Regions from separate parts of the Neobacillus sp. KR4-4 genome, predicted to be linked through region 1. Evidence: a T-box and tRNA genes for the amino acid it is inferred to sense, from the RefSeq annotation. Region 1 holds a T-box; the other regions hold tRNA genes.
What was found. A T-box is a leader RNA that pairs with one kind of tRNA and senses whether it is charged. The one in region 1 lies ahead of argS (arginine--tRNA ligase), so its partner is inferred to be a tRNA-Arg.
Positions count from the first base shown of each region.

Region 2: it encodes a tRNA-Arg, which carries the amino acid that the T-box ahead of argS (arginine--tRNA ligase) is inferred to sense. The anticodon was not compared.
Region 3: it encodes a tRNA-Arg, which carries the amino acid that the T-box ahead of argS (arginine--tRNA ligase) is inferred to sense. The anticodon was not compared.

Region 1 is NZ_JBHHJU010000033.1:29,034-36,501, forward strand. It holds gene ACE198_RS24220 (ABC transporter permease) at 1-1,831, shown strand, start outside; gene ACE198_RS24225 (TetR/AcrR family transcriptional regulator) at 2,053-2,625, shown strand; gene ACE198_RS24230 (hypothetical protein) at 2,693-2,968, opposite strand; gene ACE198_RS24235 (alpha/beta-type small acid-soluble spore protein) at 3,114-3,368, opposite strand; T-box leader at 3,472-3,687, shown strand; gene argS (arginine--tRNA ligase) at 3,740-5,434, shown strand; gene ACE198_RS24245 (DinB family protein) at 5,484-5,948, shown strand; gene ACE198_RS24250 (APC family permease) at 6,174-7,468, shown strand, end outside.
Region 2 is NZ_JBHHJU010000003.1:269,317-276,784, reverse strand. It holds gene mutS (DNA mismatch repair protein MutS) at 1-1,506, opposite strand, end outside; gene ACE198_RS04815 (YwaF family protein) at 1,713-2,456, shown strand; tRNA gene ACE198_RS04810 (tRNA-Arg) at 2,519-2,592, shown strand; gene ACE198_RS04805 (pirin family protein) at 2,902-3,600, shown strand; gene ACE198_RS04800 (acetate--CoA ligase) at 3,650-5,617, opposite strand; gene odhB (2-oxoglutarate dehydrogenase complex dihydrolipoyllysine-residue succinyltransferase) at 5,984-7,240, opposite strand; partial or broken gene ACE198_RS04790 (2-oxoglutarate dehydrogenase E1 component) at 7,310-7,468, opposite strand, start outside.
Region 3 is NZ_JBHHJU010000005.1:170,979-178,446, reverse strand. It holds gene ACE198_RS07560 (MarR family winged helix-turn-helix transcriptional regulator) at 105-554, shown strand; gene racE (glutamate racemase) at 570-1,364, shown strand; gene ACE198_RS07550 (GerMN domain-containing protein) at 1,514-2,572, shown strand; gene rph (ribonuclease PH) at 2,696-3,451, shown strand; gene ACE198_RS07540 (multidrug transporter) at 3,614-3,769, shown strand; gene ACE198_RS07535 (XTP/dITP diphosphatase) at 3,831-4,439, shown strand; gene ACE198_RS07530 (metallophosphoesterase family protein) at 4,439-4,954, shown strand; tRNA gene ACE198_RS07525 (tRNA-Arg) at 5,066-5,142, shown strand; gene ACE198_RS07520 (tetratricopeptide repeat protein) at 5,261-6,286, shown strand; gene tig (trigger factor) at 6,455-7,468, shown strand, end outside.

The sequences.
Region 1 (7,468 bases):
TGCTTTTTCGGTCATGATCTTTTTTATTTACGCCCTATATATCTTTCATCCAGATATTAAAAAGGGTGTAACTTCGGCGCTTGCTGTTGAATTAATGACGGCTGCTGAAGTAATTATGTACGTGTTTTCCTTCCTGTTTGTACTATACTCTGTCAGCACGTTTCTAAAATCACGGAAACGTGAATTTGGAATTTTAATGATGCATGGCATGACAAAGGGCCAGTTAAATCTTATGGTGTTTTTAGAGAATATGATAATTGGGGTTGGAGCGATTATTATAGGAATTGGGGCTGGAATGATTACGGGGAAACTCTTTCTTATGATTGGCTCCAAAATGATTGGAATTCCCCCCTTGTCATTTTATTTTTCTGAAAAAGCACTCTTGCTCACTGTCGGCGCCTTTTTAATCCTTTTCCTTTGTATATCGTTATTTACAACCATTCTTGTCAGAGTAAATAAATTAATTGATTTATTTCAGGCAGGGGAAAAGCCGAAAAAAGAACCCAAGGTATCGGTCTTCTTATCAATTTTCTCAGCAATTTTGCTCATAGTCAGTTATTATTTAGCCGCAACAGCAACCATGCTGACATTAATTTTCAGAGTTCTGCCTGTAATTGGAATGACAATTGTTGGCACCTACTTTTTCTATACTCAGCTATCGGTATGGGTTACAAAACTACTTCAAAAAAATCGTTTCTTGTATTGGAAAAAAACGAATTTAGTGACGTTCTCCAGTCTGGCCTATCGTTTGAAGGATAATGCACGGATGTTTTTCATGGTAACGATTGTTTCAACGGTGGCATTTTGTGCGGTAGGGACGCTTGCCTCGATGAATGTAATGATTAAACAACTCGACGTAGAATTTCCCGCTGAAATTAGTTATCTTGCAAAAGATGATCAACCAGTTCACCAGCAAAATTTACAGCAAATTGAAGCGGAATTAAAGGAAAAGAACATCAATTACACAACGAATCAGATCCTGATTAAATACGTAGCTGTTGCTTCTTCAACAGATAAATATGCACGAGAAAAAATCCCGGTCGTTTCTTTCTCGGATTATAAAAAAATTGCAGCAGCAGCTGGTTACGAATTTGATGAAAAGCGGCTTGTCGGAAATGAAACGCTAGAAATGCGTACATCGATTTTTAGTAACTTGGAAGAAGTAACCCATACCTTAAAACAGGATCAGATAAGACTTACTCATGACCAGCCCACTAAACACATCGTTTTTCCCAACCAGTTGCTTCATGGTCAGGGGATCGTGGTCGGTGATGGGTTGTTTGACAGGCTTACACCCGTGAATACCGAAACCTTTACGGGCTTTTACACAAAGGAACTAAAAAAAACAACAGGGATGGCAGAAAATCTAGTCAGGAACGGTACCTCTATGTCGTTAGAACATGTTCCTTACTCGATCACGGTCAGCGGAACTTTATACGAACTACAAATGGGTATGTATAAGATGATGTTATTCGTTGCTTTATTAATTGGTGCAGTATTCTTTATCGCGGCAGGAAGCTTTCTATATTTCAGGCTTTATGCAGATTTGGATTACGACAGGCGCCAATATCTGACCATTACAAAGGTAGGATTAACCGATCGTGAACTAAATAAAATTGTTACTCAGCAGCTGGCCTTGCTTTTTTTCGTGCCAATTGTAGTAGCCTTTGTTCATAGTGGGTTCGCCTTTATGGCATTACAAAGCTTTTATAAATTATCGATCGCAAAAGACATGATTATCGTTCTAGCTGGTTTCTTACTGGCACAATTCATTTATTTCTTTTTGATTCGCTACCGATATTTACGGAACCTGAAAAAATCATTAATTTAGAACAAAACCCATCTGATTCTATAAATTAGATGGGTTTTGTTAAATATAATTCGATCTATTTATTCTATAATGAATAACGGAAATTTTCTATATTTAATCGATCCGCAATTTCCTGATTTAGGAGTCTGTCTGCATGTTAATGGAGAGATTGAAGTAGAATGGAACTTATGGTATATTTGAAGAAAATGACCGAAAAACTAAAATGGTCAGTGGAGGTTGACATGGCAACCGATCGAAGAAAGCTGATTGTAGAAGCAGCAACGAAATCCTTCTCCTTGTTTGGCTATAAAGCAACAACAATGGATCAAGTCGCAAAGTTGGCCAATGTAGGGAAAGGGACGATTTACACCTTTTTTAAAAATAAAGAAGAATTATTCGAAGAGATTATTTCCACTTTGGTAAAGGAAATGATTGCGGAAGCAGAATCAGTTATCCAACCAGATTTACCCTTTACTGAAAACGTGCATCGGGCGCTTTATCGTTTATTAGAATTTCGCTCCCAGCACCAATTGATGATCAAGATGGTGCAAGAGGAAACCGAAATGGGGACTTTAGCGGTATCAGAAATGCTGCAGCATGTGGAGGATGAAATTATTGCTTACTTAAAGCTGAAAATCGATGCGGCCATCACGAAAGGGGCCATCCCGGCAGCCAATACTGAAATCACTAGCTTTCTGTTGTTAAAAATGTATATTGCCTTAGTTTCAGACTGGGAGAAGCATCATCAGCCGTTAAGCTCTGAACAAATTGCGGAAATTATGAAGGTGTTTTTAGTAAAAGGTCTGTCCACATAAAAAAGACTTGTCTGTATCCATACAAGTCTTTAGCTATGGGGCGTCACTAGTGTGGCGCTCCGTATACTTATTTTATAAGATAAAGATTCTTTGAAGCAGCGGCCATTTTTGGTGCATTCTTACGGTTGCCAGTGAATTCTTCCATTAAACTTAAAAAAGTTCCGAAAAGGTAATTGACTACGGAACCAGCGAGGATTCCAAATCCAAGTGCGGTTAAAAAATACGCAGTATTGTAACCGTTTACAAATTGACCGAACAAAATGAGAATGATTCCTAAACTGCTTCCGAAGATAGCTGTTTTCTTAAATGTAAAAATACTCTTTAAGTGTTTTTCCTGCATCATCATCAACTCCCTGTAAGAATATTCTATCAATTGTCACAGAATTGTCAAACTCTTTTTGAAAATTTTATTTTTTGAATTTTGTGTATTGACTTCTGAATTAGACACTCAGATTGGAAACGGGGCCAAGTAAATTTGGCCCCGGGCATTATTTCTTTGCTAGGTTTTCTTGTGCCATCTTTACCAATTCGCGAACCATGCTGCCGCCAAGCCGGCCGCCTACTTTCCCTGCCTGCTCTGAGGTGAGTTGGCCGTTATAACCTTTTTTCAATGGAACCCCCACCTCTTGTGCTGCTTCAAATTTCGCATCCTCCGGGTTACCGGTATTTGCGACTTTTGCCTTCAACGCATCTAAGCCAGTTCGCGCCTCTGGAACAAGGATTTTATTTCTTCTTCTCGCCATTAAAATCCCTCCTTTACGTTAGGATTACCCGAATGTAAAAAATAATCAATAATCACTGGAAAAACCCATATTAATCCAGTATAATAACTGATAATAAATTCGGAAAAAATCAATGAAAAAGAGAGTAGTTATCTATGATGGTCCAGCGATTCAGGGGTGGTGTGAGCCTGAAACAGGATAGATAATGAAGCGCACTTTTGAGATGCATGCCTGAAGGTAAAGTAGGGTATGCCGGAGGATCCTCCGTTACAAAAGAAAGCTGGTTCATTATGTGAACAATTAGAGTGGTACCGCGGGAAGTTTAACTCTCGTCTCTTTTAATAGAGACGGGAGTTTTTTGTTTTTATAAAGAAAATAGGAGGTTGAATCGAATGAACTTTAAACAAGAGCTGGCATCGATCTTATATGATTTGCTTGGCCAAGAGATGACACTGAAAGACTTGGAACTGATGATCGAAAAGCCCAAAAACCAGGAGCACGGGGATTTAGCTTTTCCTTGCTTTACGTTAGCGAAGCTAAAAAGAAAATCCCCCAATCTGATTGCCGAAGAATTATGTGAAAAAATTCAATCCCCCATTTTTGAAAAAGTGACTGTGGTTGGGGCATATCTTAATTTCTTTTTAAACAAAAAGACGGCTTCCGAAAAAGTTGTAAAAGATATCCTCACACAAAAGGGGAAGTATGGTGCGCTGACGTTTGGGAACGGCGGGGCTGTCACGATTGACATGTCCTCTCCTAATATTGCAAAACCCTTCTCAATGGGGCACTTGCGTTCAACTGTAATCGGCAATTCACTCGCTTTAATTGTAGAGAAATGCGGTTATAAACCCCTAAAAATTAATCATCTGGGTGACTGGGGCACGCAGTTCGGGAAGTTAATCACGGCCTATCAATTATGGGGAGATGCCGCCAAGGTTAAAGCAAATCCGATTAAGGAATTATTGTCCCTTTATATTAAATTTCATGAAGAAGCCGAGAGCAACCCTTCTCTTGAAGATCAAGGACGGAGTTGGTTTAAGAAACTGGAAGACGGAGACGCGCAAGCATTAGAGCTTTGGAAATGGTTCCGCGATGAGTCATTAAAAGAGTTTTCCAGAATATATGAGCTAATGAACGTTGAATTTGATTCATATGCAGGTGAGGCCTTTTATAACGACAAAATGGATCGCGTCGTTCAACTTCTAGAGGAAAAGCATTTACTCGTTGAGTCCGAGCAGGCACAAGTGGTCGAACTAAATGAAGAACAACTTCCGCCATGCCTTATTAAGAAATCGGATGGGGCCACCTTGTATGCGACCCGTGATTTAGCTGCGGCTCTTTATCGACAGGAGGAGTATCAATTTGTTCAATCCTTATATGTCGTAGGCCATGAACAAAGTCTTCATTTTAAACAGTTAATCGCAGTGTTATCCAAGATGGGTTATGATTGGTCGAAACAAATGCACCATATTCCCTTTGGTATGATGCTAAAAGACGGAAAGAAAATGTCGACGAGAAAAGGGAAGGTTGTTTTATTAGAAGAAGTTTTAAATGAATCGATTGCAATGGCTCGACATAATATTGAAGAGAAAAATCCTAATCTTGCTAACAAAGATAAGGTAGCTAAACAAGTGGGAGTTGGCGCGGTTATTTTCCATGACTTAAAGAATAACCGAATGAACGATATTGAATTTTCGTTAGAAGAGATGCTTCGCTTTGAAGGTGAAACAGGTCCTTATGTCCAATATACTTATGCACGGGCATGCTCCATTTTACGAAAAGCCACTGGGAAGACTGAGTATAAGGCTGCAACCTACACCAACTCATGGGAGAAGGAATGGAAGGTAACCAGCCTCTTAATGGAATTCGCTCCTGCGGTTCAAAGAGCCTGTACCAACTTCGATCCGTCCCAAGTGGCAAAATACATTATTGACCTGGCACAAGCGTTCAATAAATATTATGCGGAAGTAAAAATCCTCGAGGACAGCGCAGAGCAGCAGGGCCGGTTAGCGCTAGTATTTGCGGTAACCGAAGTTTTAAAAGAGGGGTTACGGTTATTAGGATTGGAAGCCCCTGATGAAATGTAGGATAATCAATTTGAACTTCAGCTAAGCAATTGAAAGGGAGGCAAAAAAGATGAGTGAATTATTATTTAAGCATTTTGAGCTTACACGAGGAAAATTTGTTAACTTTGTAGGGGATCTAGAAGAAGGGATCGCCGGCATTCAGCCCAATGGATTTAATAATACGCTCCATTGGCATGTGGGTCATGTTCTCACAGTTGCTGAGCAATTTATGTTTGGCTTTCCGAAAAAAACAACTCAGCTGCCAGCCAGCTATATGCAGTTATTTGCCACAGGAACGAGTCCGGCTGCCTGGGAAGGGGATGTTCCCTCCGTTCAGGAATTAATCATTCAGTTGCAAGACCAATTAGCACGAATCAAAGAAATTCCAGTGGAGAGCTTTAACCAAAGACTAAAAACCCCATTCCTTGGTCAAGAAACCTTTGGTGAATTAGCCAATTTTGCACTTTTCCATGAGGGGATTCATTTAGGACAAATGCAGGTAATGAAGCGAATTATTAAAGCGAACGTAAATTAGTTTGAATAAATATTAGTGTGAAGGCATGGGGTCCTAATAAGGGCTCCATGCTTTTTTTTACCTTTACAGGATAATTTTCTTCATTAATCGGACTGATTAGGAAAAGACTATGTAGTGACACATTGAGAAATTCGGATACCTGTCAAAAATAAAACACTTCATATAAAAATGGTGTTGTGTTAAAATCAATCGGTAATTTTACTTCAAATGTGGTGGGTGAATCCAGTGCTCTCTTCTTTTAAGAGATTCTTAATTGGCCGGCCGTTAAAATCAACGGAACTAGGCGAACAAAAATTAAATGTCCTAAAGGCTTTAGCGATACTATCCTCCGATGCCCTATCATCTGTGGCATACGGGACTGAACAAATTCTGATTGTGTTAGCAACGGTTAGTGTCATTGCTTACTGGTACTCAGTTCCGATTGCTGTTGGAGTATTATTTCTATTAGCTGCGTTAATCCTTTCCTACCGACAAATTATTTATTCCTATCCCCAGGGCGGTGGGGCCTATATTGTTTCGAAAGAGAATATTGGTGAGAAAGCAGGATTGATTGCAGGGGGATCCCTTTTAGTTGATTACATATTAACGGTAGCGGTAAGTATATCTGCTGGTACGGATGCGATCACGTCGGCTTTCCCAATTTTACACCAGCATACCGTTGGAATCGCTTGCGTGCTGGTAGTCTTTATTACCATTCTCAATCTGCGTGGAATAACGGAGTCAGCATCCATCTTAGCTTATCCTGTCTATTTGTTTGTTGTAGCGCTGTTTATTTTAATTGGTGTGGGTCTTTTTAAAATTATGACAGGAGATGTCTCACCAACTGTTGAACATGCAGCCATCGGGACGCCGGTTCAAGGAATAACGCTGTTCTTGCTGCTTCGCGCTTTTGCGTCGGGATGCTCAGCATTAACAGGGGTGGAAGCCATTTCGAATGCCATTCCAAGTTTTAAAGACCCAGCACCAAAGAATGCGGCCAGAACATTAATTTTAATGGGGGCATTGCTCGCCTTGTTATTTACGGGTATTACTTTCCTGGCTTATTATTACGGAATTTCACCAAAGCATGACGAAACGGTCGTCTCACAAATTGCCAAAGAGACTTTTGGCCGTAATTACCTTTATTTCTTTGTCCAGGGGACAACTGCACTTATATTAGTTTTGGCGGCCAATACTGGTTACTCCGCGTTTCCGTTATTAGCCTATGCGCTTGCCAAGGATAAATATATGCCAAGGATGTTTACCATTAGGGGAGACAGACTGGGGTATTCTAACGGGATTGTTTCCTTAGGAGTAGCCTCCATCTTGTTGATTATTTTTTCCAATGGTCAAACAGAGCACTTAATTCCACTTTATGCGGTGGGTGTATTTATCCCCTTCACTTTGTCGCAAACGGGGATGATCATAAAGTGGTTACGAGAAAAGCCGGCTGGATGGGTGGCAAAACTCGCTGCCAATCTAATCGGTGCACTAATTACCTTAGCTGTATTAATCATTTTCTTTTTAACTAAATTTAGCCA
Region 2 (7,468 bases), on a different contig from region 1:
TTCTTTTTCTTTTAAATCCGGAGTAATAAACCGTTCCGCATTGGATAATGTTTGTTTCCGTTCGTATTGTCCTTCTTCTAACAGATGTAGGTTTGCACGTGTAATCTCAATATAATAACCAAATACACGGTTATAACCAACTTTTAGTGATTTAATACCGGTCTTCTCGCGTTCTTCCCGTTCCAGCTGAGCAATCCACGTTTTTCCATTCCGGCTGGCATCACGATATTGATCGAGCTGGGCATTGTACCCATCGCGAATCATATTCCCTTCTTTTAAGGAAAGCGGTGGATTTTCAACAATCGCCTGCTCCAACAAATCCGTAATTTCTTCACAAGGATCAAGCAGCTCTGCGATTTGGTTCACTTTTTCATCCTTCATACCTTGCAAAATTTGTTGTAAATATGGAACCTGCATTAACGAGCGCTTCAATTGGACCAAATCACGGGCATTGATATTCCCAAAGGCTACTCTTCCAGCTAATCGTTCTAAATCATAAACTTCCTTTAGTTTTTCACGTAGTTCTTGACGCTCAAAATAATGTGATATTAGGACTTCCACAATTGATTGGCGCGATTCAATCTCAATTTGACTGATTAATGGACGGTCGATCCAGTGCTTTAACATCCTTCCGCCCATTGCGGTCATCGTCTCATCTAAGAGCCATAATAAAGAACCTTTTTTTCCTTTGGAACGAATCGTTTCTGTTAATTCAAGATTACGTTTGGAATAGTAATCAATTTTCATATATTGATGGATTTGGTAGGTGGTGACTGGCTGTAGATGATCCAAACTTCTTTTTTGCGACCGGTATAAATAATGAAAAAGCCGCGCCATTGTTTGCTTTAGCTTTTCTTGATTCAAATCTTTTAGCAAATGAGAAAAATTCATATCTATTGAACTATTATCTTCAAATGAAATCGCTAAGACGTCACGTTCCCGAAGTTTCTTTTGCCATTCCCCATCAAAGTTGCTCGCAACAACTACTTCCTTCGCACTTAAGACTGCTAACTCATTTAGGACTTCATCAAAATTTTTCGATAGGAGTGTGACTCGGCTTTCACCTGTTGAGATATCATTGTAGGCAAACCCAAAGGTTTCATCATCAAATTGGGTAATTGAGGCAATATAATTATTCTCTTTATCCGATAACCCCTTCCCTTCCATCACTGTACCAGGCGTGATTAATTGGACAACTTCCCTTTTCACCATACCCTTGGTCAGCTTCGGGTCTTCAACCTGCTCACAAATCGCCACTTTAAAGCCTTTTGAAATGAGCTGTTCAATATAGTTAGGTGCAGAATGATAGGGAACGCCGCACATCGGAATCCGTTCATCCGTGCCACCTTGTCTGCTTGTTAGAGTTATTTCTAATTCTTGTGATGCTTTAATGGCATCATCGAAAAACATTTCATAAAAATCGCCTAAGCGAAAAAATAAAAAGGCATCTTGGTAATCTGCCTTAACGGTTAAGTATTGTTGTATCATCGGCGTATATGCAGCCATAATGACCTCCACTAAAAAAAGACTTTCGATTTTCTTCGACAAACTATTATACCATACTTCATACAGACTTCTTTAGGAAGAAAAATCCTAATTATAGAACGGAGTGAAATGGAACTATTTTATATTTTTGAAGAGGTGTAAAAGCAATTCCATCGAATATAATTAGAAAAGGTAAAGGTACATTAGCCGAATTAGGTGGTGGAGTTATGGATGGGGTGTTTGGCCGCAGTTTCACAAACTATGATTTTGACATGTTTTCAACCAGTCATTTTGTAATTATCACCATCTTAATCCTAGGTTCCAGCATAATCTATCTTAATAGAGATCAACTGAATGCTAGGCAAAGACGGCGAACCGAGATCGGTATCGCTATCACTCTCATCATCATGGAATTGACCTATCATTTTTGGATGATTATAAATGGCAGTTGGAATGTTAGTCACGCTATTCCATTGGAGTTATGCAGCATTAGTTTAATATTAACCGTCCTTCTGTTGCTGACAAGGAAAAGAATTATCTACGAGATATTATTATTTACTGCTTTATTAGGCGCATCACAGGCATTATTCACTCCAGCTTTAAATTATGACTTCCCACATTTTCGGTTTTTCCATTTCTTTTATACACATCTGATGGAAATCTGGGTGCCGCTTTATTTTACATGGGCAAAAGGTTACCGGCCGACAATTTGGTCCGTCTTAAAATTATGTATCTTTTTAAATGTGCTTATGCCAATCATTATGTTGATTAATAAGCTGGTGGGCGGAAATTATATGTTTTTAAGCCATAAACCCGACAGTGCCAGTTTATTAGATGTTTTAGGACCCTATCCTTGGTACATTTTATCGCTGGAAGGTTTACTAATTGGGCTCAGTTTGATCGTCTGGTTGATATTCCGTGAAAAGACTTCGAAAGGAACCGAAGTGGCCAGAGAACTACCGTTCCAATAATATCAACTTTTTGTTGACCTTTTGTCATTAACAAATTATAATGAATAACGTTCCTAATACTTGTCTCGATAGCTCAGCAGGATAGAGCAACAGTTTCCTAAACTGTAGGTCGGAGGTTCGAATCCTCTTCGGGACGTCAAAGAAATCCTTATTTATCAAGGGTTTCTTTTTTTTTTAGGATTTATTATAACTGAATGTTGATTTCACTGTGCTTGAAAAATAAAAAGTAAAATTCCGTTTAAATTGAGAAATACCCACATTTCCTTTTAATATAAAAGAAGTTAATTTATTATTGCCCTCTACTAATGTTGACACATTGAAATATAATGTATATAATTATCTCGGATTCGAGATAATTATATTTTAGAATCACAAATATCAATAGAGCGCAAAAGAGGCAAGTTTTCTGTATATACATTTTTTATAATAGATTGGGGAGAAAAATATGCTAAGAAAAATCAACAGCAATGATATGGGTTCTAGTAATCTTGGTTGGTTAAGAAGTAAATTTCACTTTTCATTTGCAGAATATTATAATCCAGACAATATTCAGTTTGGGGTTTTACGTGTAATCAATGATGATTTAATTAATCCGCAAACAGGTTTTGGCACGCATCCACATAAAAATATGGAGATTATCTCCTACGTGGTGAATGGTGAGTTGACTCATGGTGACAGCATGGGTAACCAAAATACAATAACACGCGGACAAGTTCAATATATGAGTGCAGGTACGGGTGTACTGCATAGCGAATACAATTTAGGCAAAGATACATCAAGGTTTTTACAAATTTGGATTTTACCAGACAAAAATGGCCATGCACCATCCTATGGTGATTTTAGATTCAATTGGGATGATAGGAAAAATAATTGGCTGCACATGGTTTCGGGAAGAGACGGAGATGCTCAAATTACGATTAACCAAGATGCAAACATCTATTCCTTGGAATTGCAGCAAGGAAAAGATATAAGTTTTCCAGTTAAAGAAGGCAGGCAGGCTTATTTAGTTCAAATAGAAGGTACTTCTGTCATTAATGGCATTGAACTCTCTGATAGAGATGGAATGGAGATTGTTGAAGAAGATATCACAATTAAGGCAGAAAAAAACTCTCATATCTTACTAATAGAGATGAAAAAAGCATAGTAGTTTGATATATAAAAAGTCTGATGGAAATTCCATCAGACTTTTTGTTTTATTTCACTATCGACCTTTCATTGATAATCATTTGAATTTGCGCCACTGTTGCTGGATCTTCAAGCCCTGTAATATCACCTGAAACCTTTCCAGACACGAAAATTTCCTTTAATAAGCGGCGCATGATTTTTCCGCTAACTGTTTTCGGCAGTGTTTCTGTGAAGATGATGGATTTTGGCAGAGCAATTTTTCCGATAAGCTGTATAATACGCTCATTAATCTTTTCTTTTAAATCATCAGTCCCTAGAGAAAGATCATTTACCCGGACAAATACAAGCGGTACCTCACCCTTGATTTCATCTGGGACACCAATTACGGCCGCTTCAGCAACTCCTTCACATTCAAGAACTGCACTTTCAATTTCCATTGTACTTAAACGATGACCGGCAACGTTGAATGCATCATCTGAACGACCAACAACCCAAACATAGCCATCCTCATCAATTAGGGCCAAATCACTTGCAAAATAGCTTCCTTCTACCTGACTAAAATAAGAGGAAATATAGCGCTCCGGTTCCTTCCAGAGTGTGCGGCAAAGCATTGGGAATGGTTTTCTTATGATTAAATTTCCTAACGTACCCGGTTTTACTGGATTTCCCTTTTCATCCACTACAGCTATATCTGCACCTAAAAATTGCATTCCGGCTGATCCCGGCTTCATTGGAGTTAACCATGAGGCACCAGCAATTGGGCAGCCCGCTGTTTCTGTTTGTCCCCACGTATTATTAACACATATTTTTTTCTTTCCTAATACATCATACGTCCATTGCCATGATTCTGGATCAAAGGGTTCACCCACTAGGGAAACGACATCCAGACATGATAAGTCAAATTGATTCCGTACTTTTTCCCCTAGACTTTTTAACATCCGTAAAGCAGTTGGTGCGGTAAACAATTTATTAACACGGTATTTCTCGATTACCTGATAAAATCTGTCCTTTGTTGGAAAGTCAATCGATCCTTCATATACGACAGTGGTCACTCCATTTGCGAGTGCGCCCGCAATTCCCCAAATATGCATCGTTAACCATCCAATATCAGCCGTACACCAGAAAACATCATCATCATGATGATCCATATGATATTTGCTATAAATGTAATTTTGGATTACAAAGGCCATTCCTGAATGAACGACTCCCTTTGGTTTTCCTGTTGTACCGCTTGTATAGAAGACAATTCCATATTCATTGGCCTCTAGCTTCTCAGGTTCACAATGGATACTTGCCATTCTAGTTAGTTCCTCCCACCAGAAATCCCGTCCTTCTGTCATATTGATTTCTGAATTAAGGCGATTAACGACGATTACCGCTTCAATGGATGGAATATCTGGTATTACCCTGTCCACTTTTTCCTTTAAGCAAACTTTGTTTCCACGTCTTATCGTAGCGTCAGTCGTTACGATAATCTTTGGCTCAAAGCTAATGAGACGGTCCTTCAATGACTTTTCGGAGTATCCTGAAAATACTGTATTGTAAATTGCCCCAATCCGAAAGCAAGCGAGCACGGCAATTATTGCCTCTGCCAAATTCGGAAGAAAAATCGCCACACAATCCCCTTTTTTCACACCAAAGGAACGCAAGACACTCGAAAAGCGATTTACTTCTGCTAACAGCATATTATATGTAAAAAACTTAGTGTCCCCGTTTTCTCCCTCCCAAATCAGTGCGGTGCGATTTCCAGCACCATTTTCCACATGACGATCGAGTAAGTTAACACAAGGGTTACTGATGCCCCCTTCAAAAAAGCGAAAGTCAGGAAGGCTTCCACTTATTGTTTTTTGCCAAGGCTCATACCAGAATAGCTCTTTCGCCACATCGTTCCAAAAGGCTTCGGGATCTTTTTGGGATTTTTGAAGAAGTTCTTGAAAAGCTTTACTGCTTCCAATTGAGGTGATAGATTGTTTTTCTTCGCTTGGATATACAAGTTTACTTTCTGCAACTACCTTTAAAATTCCGCTTACATCCATATAAATCCCCCTAAATTGAAAATATAAATTCCATAGTGACCGACTAGTTGGTTAGTTCAGCGCTAAATCTATGAAAGCGCTTTACTATTATGTAATACAAAAATTACTGCTAAAATAGCAGCCTGTCATTGATGTACATCAATAAGGTTAACATAAATATTCTGAATTTTCAATATTGTAAAATTCTGCCTTAGCTGCATCTGCTTTAGGGCTTCCCGAACCGCCCGCGGAAAGCGAAGCCGCCTGGAACGGAAATCAACAGACTAGTTTAATGTAGCCAAACAAAAAGACTGCCGATTTAAAACCCGAAATCCTTCGGATTTGTCGACAGTCTGAGAAACAATATTTATGAATCCTTTGAAACTCTTACCCTTCTAATAATAACGAGTGTGGATCTTCCAATAATTCTTTGACTGTCGCCAAGAAGCTAACAGCCTCTTTTCCATCTACAATTCGATGATCGTATGACAAGGCGATATACATCATCGGGCGGTTTTCCATTCGCTCCTTATCAATCGCAATTGGTCTTGTTTGGATTTTATGCATTCCGAGAATCCCTACTTGCGGGCTATTCAAGATTGGCGTTGACATTAACGAACCGAAAACTCCACCGTTTGTAATGGTAAATGTTCCACCTTGCAAATCATTTAACGTAAGTGCATTATCACGAGCTTTTTTACCAAGATTACTGATATCCTGTTCGATTTCGGCAAAGTTTTTCTGGTTCGCACCGCGGACAACCGGGACGACCAACCCCTCAGGTGCTGCAACAGCAATACCAATATCATAGAATTTCTTGATAATCAACTCATCGCCTTGTATTTCAGCATTTAAAAGTGGGAATTGCTTTAAAGCTGAGACTACAGCTTTGGTAAAGAATGACATGAATCCCAGACGAACACCATGTTTCTCATAAAAAGCATCTTTCCGTTGATTGCGTAAATCCATAACGGCCGACATATCGACTTCGTTAAAAGTGGTTAACATCGCTGCTGTATGCTGGACTTCTACTAGGCGTTTAGCGATAGTTTGACGCCGGCGGGACATTTTCACCCGTTCAACTGGTTTGTCAAACTCTTCATCTATTTGTTGTACGGCTGGTTTTGGGCTGGTTTTTTCCAACTTTCGCTCTTCTTTAACTGAAGGTGCCGGAGTGTATGCTTTTACATCCTCTGGTCTAATTCTGCCAAGTGGATCCCTGCTGCTTACTTGCGCTAAATCGATTCCCAATTCTCTGGCCAATTTTCTTGCAGCTGGTGAAGCAATCGGGCTTGCAGCTTTCGGAAGTTCTTGCTCAGCTTGGGTGCTTTGTTGATTAAAGGTTTCTACTTCAGCTGATTTTTCCGGAGCTGCTGGAACAGATGAATTGGCTACAGTAGCTGCATTCTCATTCTCTTCGATAATCGCAATAACATCGCCTACTTCTACGATATCGCCAGGCCCTTTTAAAACCTTTGTAACTACACCTGAGTATTCGGCATTTAATTCTATATTAACTTTATCAGTTTCCAACTCAACAACACTATCCCCTTTGGTTACTTTGTCACCAATATTAATGAGCCATTGAGCAATAGTTCCTTCTGTAATGGATTCTGCCAGTTCTGGTACTTTGATTTCAATCATGTGGTGTATCCTCCTATGTTTGTTGGTAATTCCCCTATTAAGTTAGTATTTCTACTTAAATTATTTTCCTTAAATGCAATTAGTAACTAGTTCTCTTTCTTGTTTCTGAGAATCTATTAGACTCAATATAGTTCAGAGCCTGTTGGATAATCCGTTCTTGTTCTTTCTTATGAACGGCTGGATCGCCTCCTGCTGTGCTTGAACGTTCACGACGTCCAATGTAACCAA
Region 3 (7,468 bases), on a different contig from region 1:
AAAAGGTAGAAAATAAGAAGAAGCATAAAGTCTGACAACGAGAAACATTACTTTTAAATAGATGAATGTTTTGGAGTAGAGAAGCTTTTATAGGAGTGTATGAGATGAAACTCGAGAATTCACAAACGGCAAATGGGGACATTGTTGCAAATATTGAGAAGGATTTACGTTACATTTCTGGCATCATTAAGCAAAAGGGACGAGAAATGTTAAGCAATTATACGATTACACCTCCACAATTTATCGCCCTGCAATGGCTCTTTGAAGATGGTGATATGACAATTGGGGAACTTTCTACAAAAATGTACTTGGCATGCAGTACAACGACAGATCTTGTTGACCGGATGGAAAAAAATCTTCTCGTAGAACGGGTGAAAAATCCAAACGACCGTCGTGTGGTGAGAATACATTTGCTTGATGAAGGTAAAAGAATTATTGATGAAGTAATTAAAAAGCGTCAAGTTTACTTAGAAGAAGTGTTAGTGGATTTCACCCCGGACGAAATTCATGTTCTTCAAAAAAGCTTAACGAAATTGCATCAGGAAATGCGTTAAAAGAGGCGATACGTTTTGAAACAAGCTATTGGTGTGATGGATTCTGGCGTCGGCGGATTAACCGTTGCCAAAGAGGTGATGCGTCAGCTCCCAAATGAGAAAATCATTTATTTGGGAGATACGGCACGATGCCCATATGGTCCGAGAACAACAAAGGAAGTTAAGAGGTTCACATGGGAGATGACCTCTTTTTTATTAGAGAAGAAAGTTAAAATGCTCGTCATTGCGTGTAATACCGCTACAGCTGCGGCATTAGACGAGATTCGCAAGGAATTGCCGATTCCAGTCTTAGGGGTAATTAACCCTGGAGCACGTGCGGCCATTAAGAAGACCAAGAATTATCGGGTCGGGATTATTGGCACTGAGGGTACTGTAAAAAGCGGGGCATACGAAAGAGCATTAAAATCATTAAATAGTCGGCTTTTTGTTAAAGCGCATGCCTGTCCTAAATTTGTTCCGCTTGTTGAAAGTAACGAGTTTGGAGGTCCGATTGCGGAAAAAATTGTCGACGAAGCCCTCAAACCGATGCTCAATGAAAAATTGGATACACTAATTTTAGGCTGTACCCATTATCCGCTGTTAGAGCCCGTGATAAAACAGGTCATGGGTGAGTCTGTCAGCGTTATTAGTTCGGGTGACGAGACAGCACATGAAATAAGTGCAATTCTTCAGTACAATGGGTTATTAGATACATGCGAGGACGATCCAGTACATGAATTTTACACCACTGGTTCAAGAAGAATATTCTCAAAAATCGCCTCACAATGGCTGGGATATCCAATTATCGACGTCAAAAAAATTAAACTATAAAACAAAGGTGTCAGGCACCACTCGTGGACAAATGTCCACGAGCGGTGCCTGACACCTTTTAATTTTGTTCTATTTTTTTCCGTAAGTCGGTCTAATTTATTATAAGGCTCGTATACATAGTAGTACAAACTGTCTTAGGGGGAATAGTTATGTCTAAAAATAAAGCAAAGATCCTTGTGTCGACTGTGCTTACATCATCAGTTCTACTCTCAGGTTGTGGTTTATTTGGGATAGAAACAGAAAAGAAAATCGATCCGCCGAAGAGTGTGACGATCAAGGATGATACAACAAGTAAGAAAACGACAACTAAAGAGACAAGTAAAGAAGCGCAGGCAAACACCGTCAAAACTGAACTATATCTAGTAGATAAAGACGGCTATGTCGTTCCGCAAACATTGGATCTGCCGAAAACCAGTTCGGTTGCTAAACAGGCACTTGAATATTTAGTGACGAATGGACCAGTAACTGATAAACTCCCAAATGATTTCCGGGCTGTTCTCCCAGAGGATACGGAGCTTTCTGTAAATATTGATAAAGAGGGCGTTGCAACGGTTAACTTTTCAAAAGAGTTTAAAAATTATCAAGCGGAAGATGAGATGAAAATACTCCAATCTGTCACTTGGACACTGACACAGTTTGATAATGTGAAAACTGTCAAGCTAAAAATGAATGGTCACGATTTAACTGAAATGCCTGTGAACGGAACACCCATTAGCGAAAATCTCTCCAGAGCAACCGGTATCAACCTGGATACTTCGAATGTGACGGATATTACTAATACCAAACCTATTACGGTTTACTATATTGGCGGTGAAGAAGGCTCTTATTATTATGTACCAGTCACACGCCGGGTCAGCAATAGCGAAAAAGATAACTATGTAGCAGTTGTTAATGAATTAATCAAAGGTCCAAGTGAAAAATCACCTCTAGTTTCTGAGTTTATGTCAGATGTTGAGCTCCTTGAGGCTCCGAAATATGAAGATGGAAAAGTCACTTTGAACTTTAATGAAAATATTTTTGGAAGCTTTAAGGAAAAAGAAGTTTCACAGCATTTATTAGATGCATTAGTGCTTTCCCTTACTGAACAAGAGGGCGTAGAAAAAGTAGCTATTCAAGTTAAGGGTAAGGCAGATCTTAAAAATGATAGCGGGAAGAAATTAACTGAACCTGTAACTCGACCAGAAAAAGTCAATACAGGTAGTTTTTAAAAAAAAATATTTGTTATACTATATAGGGACAATGAAAGAGGTTGGCTTAGATGCCGCCTCTTCTTTATTTGGTATTTAATGAATATGAATGTACCAATTCAAAAATAAAAGGAGGTAGTAATGGTGCGCGTTGATGGTAGAGAACCGTTACAACTAAGACCCATACATATTGAACCTAATTATTTAATGCACCCAGAGGGATCTGTCTTAATCTCTGTAGGGAATACGAAAGTGATCTGTGCAGCGAGCATCGAGGACAGAGTGCCTCACTTTATGAGAGGGGAAGGCAAAGGCTGGATAACGGCGGAGTATTCCATGCTGCCACGAGCAACAGAAACAAGGAACATTCGCGAATCTTCCAAAGGAAAGGTTTCCGGTCGAACGATGGAAATTCAGCGGCTAATCGGCCGCGCACTTAGAGCAATAGTCGATTTAAGTGCACTAGGTGAGAAAACAGTTTGGATTGATTGTGATGTCATCCAGGCAGATGGCGGAACCCGAACAGCCTCAATCACGGGGGCTTTTGTCGCAATGGCACTCGCATTAAATGCATTTTCTGAGAAAAAGTCCTTTGCAAAATTCCCGATTACTGATTATTTAGCAGCTACAAGTGTTGGTATCCTGCAAAATAATCAAACGGTCCTTGATTTAAACTATGCTGAGGATTCTAAGGCCCAGGTGGATATGAATGTAGTTATGACGGGCAATGGAGAATTTGTTGAACTGCAGGGGACAGGAGAGGAAGCGACATTCTCCTACGAACAGCTCCAAGGCCTGCTAAGTGCAGCCCAAGAAGGACTAATGGAACTATTTGAACATCAAAAATCAGTACTGGGTGAAGAAATTAGCAAAAAGATTGAAAGTAGAAGGCAGAAATAAGTGATCTATGTTTCAGGGAGATAAGAAGGAGGCATTACTCTCGGATACGGTGGAGTTACTCTCGGATAAGAGTGAAATACTCTCGGATAGGGTGGAGTTACTCTCGGATAAGAATGAAATACTCCCGTTTATCTATAATAATCTGATAAAACTTAATTTTTATTGGCTGTGTTAAAGGTTAATGTTGATTTTGGAATTCTGTTGATTGGAGTGGAAGGTACGAAGATTCCTGCGGGAGTACGGGGCAGGGGAGACCCCGCAGGAGTGCAGCGACGAGAAGGCTCCCTGGACCCGCACGCGGAAAACGAAGTGCCTTGAGCGGTAATCAACAGACTAGTTTAACACAGCCTATTTATTAAAAAAATAAGAGGCGATTGAAATGAAAGAAGTTATTATTGCAACTAAAAATCCAGGAAAAGCGAGGGAATTTGAACATATCTTTTCGTCAAGAGGGATTACAGTTCGCACCTTGCTAGATTATCCTGATATTCCTGAAGTGGAGGAAACTGGCACAACCTTTGAAGAAAATGCGACTTTGAAGGCGGTTGCGGTCTCCAAAGCACTTGGACAAATGGTCATTGGCGACGATTCAGGCTTAATCGTGGACGCCCTAGAAGGGAGACCAGGGATTTATTCAGCACGATATGCGGGCGAACCGAAAAATGACCAGAACAATACCGATAAAGTATTGTCTGAATTAGAAGGTATTCCCGAGGAGAAGCGGACGGCAAGGTTCTACTGTGCCTTGGCAGTCGCAGTTCCAGGGCAAGAAACAGAAACGGTGTCAGGCACCTGTGAAGGACGAATTCTTGAAGAGAGAAGAGGTACAAATGGGTTTGGCTATGATCCGGTTTTTTATGTGCCTGAGAAGGGTTTATCGATGGCCGAGCTATCATCGGAAGAAAAAAATAAGATCAGCCATCGTGCGAATGCCTTGAAAAAGCTAGATGTGGTCTTGGATGAAATTTTAGAAAGAGCGGAGCAGTAATGAGTAAGGTTTTAATTGTTAGTGATAGCCATGGATTAACCAAGGAACTCAGTTTAATAAGAGAAAGACATTTAGATGAGGTCGATTTAATGATTCACTGCGGTGATTCGGAATTATCTCCAGATGACGCAGCAATTTCCGGCTATCTAACGGTAATGGGAAATTGTGATTTTGGTGGAGGATACCCACTTGAGACAACTTCTGAAGTGGCGGGGCGCAAGTTTTTTATTACCCACGGCCACCGGTATTCCGTTAAGACCTCTTTGATGAATTTAAAATATAAAGCACAGGAAGTAAATGCGAATATCGCCTGTTTCGGACACTCACATGTCCTTGGTGCGGAAGTGATTGATGGGATCTTATTTTTAAATCCAGGCAGCATCCGTCTGCCGAGGGAACGTTTTGAAAAGACTTATATCATTCTGGATTTGGAGAATGAAAAGGTTAAAATGTCGGTGTTTGAAGTAAGTGGCCAGGAGGTTACAGAACTAGCCCGTGAGTTTGTCCTGTCATAATTAAGTGGGAGAATTCCTCTCCCTTTTTCTTTTTTTTAAAAAATAGTAGAAAGAGTGTTGACTTTTTGATCTTATGATAATATAATAAATCTTGTCTTAAATAACTAATATGTCCCAGTAGCTCAGCTGGATAGAGCAACGCCCTTCTAAGGCGTGGGTCGGGAGTTCGAATCTCTCCTGGGACGCCATCTAATTTTACTATCAACACTACATAATAAATTTAAACTCACCATTTGACGGTGAGTTTTTTTTGTCCTTTATTTATGCTAAACTAATTCCCATGACAATCCTAAGGACGGTTTTTTTATGAAAAAAAGGGAACGTGTGAAACGAAAAGATAATATAGTCTTTTTTCCCGGCCTTGAAAAAAGATTAACCGACAAAGGTCTCGAAAACCTTGAGAAGAAAAAATTTAAAGAAGCGATCAATCTATTGGAAGAAGCAAGAGAATATGACCCTGATAATGACGAAATTTTGATTGGACTGGTACTTGCTTATTTTGAAGCTGCTTCTTTTCAAAAAGCGAAAGCACTCGCCAAGGAAATGCTCCATAAGGGGATTGGTGATTACCTTCAGATGGTCGACCTCTATTTGACAGTATTGATCCAACTCCATGAATATCATGAAATTGTGTCAACCGTCGAAGCACTTTTAGAAGAAAAAGAGATTCCGCCGGAAAAACATGATCATTTTCTAACCATCCTTCAGTTCAGCCGAAGGATGGCAGAGAATCGTCAACTAGATCTTGAAGAGAATGAACCAGAGGAAAAAACGGTCCAAGAGTTAAACCTATTTGCGAATGAGAATCTAAACGAACAAATGCTTCTCATTTCAAGCTTAGCAGAGAAAAATATTCGCCCCTACCTTCATGAAATTGCTGATTATTTAGAAGCGGAAGCAGGACATCCATTTTTAAAAACGATTCTCTTAACTCTTTTAAAAGAGCAGGAAATTGATAGAGAACTTTTGATCAGGAAATTTGGCGTGGATAAGAAAGTTATTCCAACACAACTTCCTGAGGTTAGAGAAGAACCAAGAATGCGTGAGATAAAAGCTTTTCTAGAATCTCATCTGGAAAGCGAAAACCCTGGTCTTTTTGAAAATACGAGCGGAATGGTTGAGCGTAATTTTTTTATAAGCTATCCGTTCGAATTAGAGCCCGAGAGTACTCATGCGTGGGCCGCCGCCTTTCACTACTTGGCACAAGATTATATGGGGATAAATACAAGTATGGATGATCTTTCCAAGGAATACGGTGTATCTGTGCGGGAAATCGAAGAAGCTATCTCAAAAATTGAGGAAATTGAGAAAATTTCTTATCCTAATATATAGGCTCGCTGTTGAAAGAAATCAATCCTATGTTATAATGTAGTGGTTGCATTGTGTAAAAAACTATATTTTACATTTAAAAAAAGGAAATTAGCTTTGATAGAAAGTGATTTCCAAACTACTCAAATTCGTTACGAATGATATGAGAATAGATTGTTGGAGGGAAAATGTATGTCAGCAAAATGGGAAAAGTTAGAAGGAAACCGTGGCGTTCTTACTGTTGAAGTAAGTGCGGACAAAGTAAACGAAGGTTTAAACGCGGCATTCCAAAAGGTTGTAAAGCAAGTTAACGTTCCAGGTTTCCGTAAAGGAAAAATGCCACGTCAAATGTTCGAAAAGCGTTTTGGCGTAGAATCTCTATATCAAGATGCATTAGATATTCTTCTTCCTGAAGCATATGGAAGCGCAATTGACGAAACTGGAATCGAGCCAATCGACCGTCCAGACATCGACATCGAGCAAATGGAAAAAGGCAAAGAACTTATCTTCAAAGCTACTGTTCAAGTTAAGCCTGAAGTAACATTAGGCGAATACAAAGGTTTAGAAGTAGAAGCATTAGACACAAACGTGACTGATGAAGATGTTGCTAACGAATTAAAAACTCTTCAAGAGCGCCAAGCTGAACTTGTTGTTAAAGAAGAAGGTACAGTAGAAAACGGCGATACAGCTGTTCTAGATTTCGAAGGATTCGTTGATGGCGTTGCTTTCGAAGGAGGAAAAGCTGAAAATCATTCACTTGAAATCGGATCTGGATCATTCATCCCAGGTTTTGAAGAGCAATTAGTAGGACTAGCTGCTGGTGAATCTAAAGACGTGGAAGTAACATTCCCTGAAGAATATCATGCAGCTGAACTTGCTGGTAAGCCTGCAGTTTTCAAAGTAACTATTCATGAAATTAAAGGAAAAGAACTTCCTGAATTAGATGACGAGTTTGCTAAAGATGTGGATGATGAAGTTGAAACATTAGATGCGCTTAAAGAGAAAATCAAAACTCGTTTAGAAAACAGCAAGAAGCACGAAGCTGAGCACCATTTACGTGATACTGTTGTTGAAAAAGCTGCTGCAAATGCAGAAGTTGAAATTCCAGAAGTGATGGTTACTAACGAAGTAAACCGTATGCTTCAAGAATTCGAACAACGTTTACAAATGCAAGGTATGAACCTTGAACTATACTTCCAATTCTCA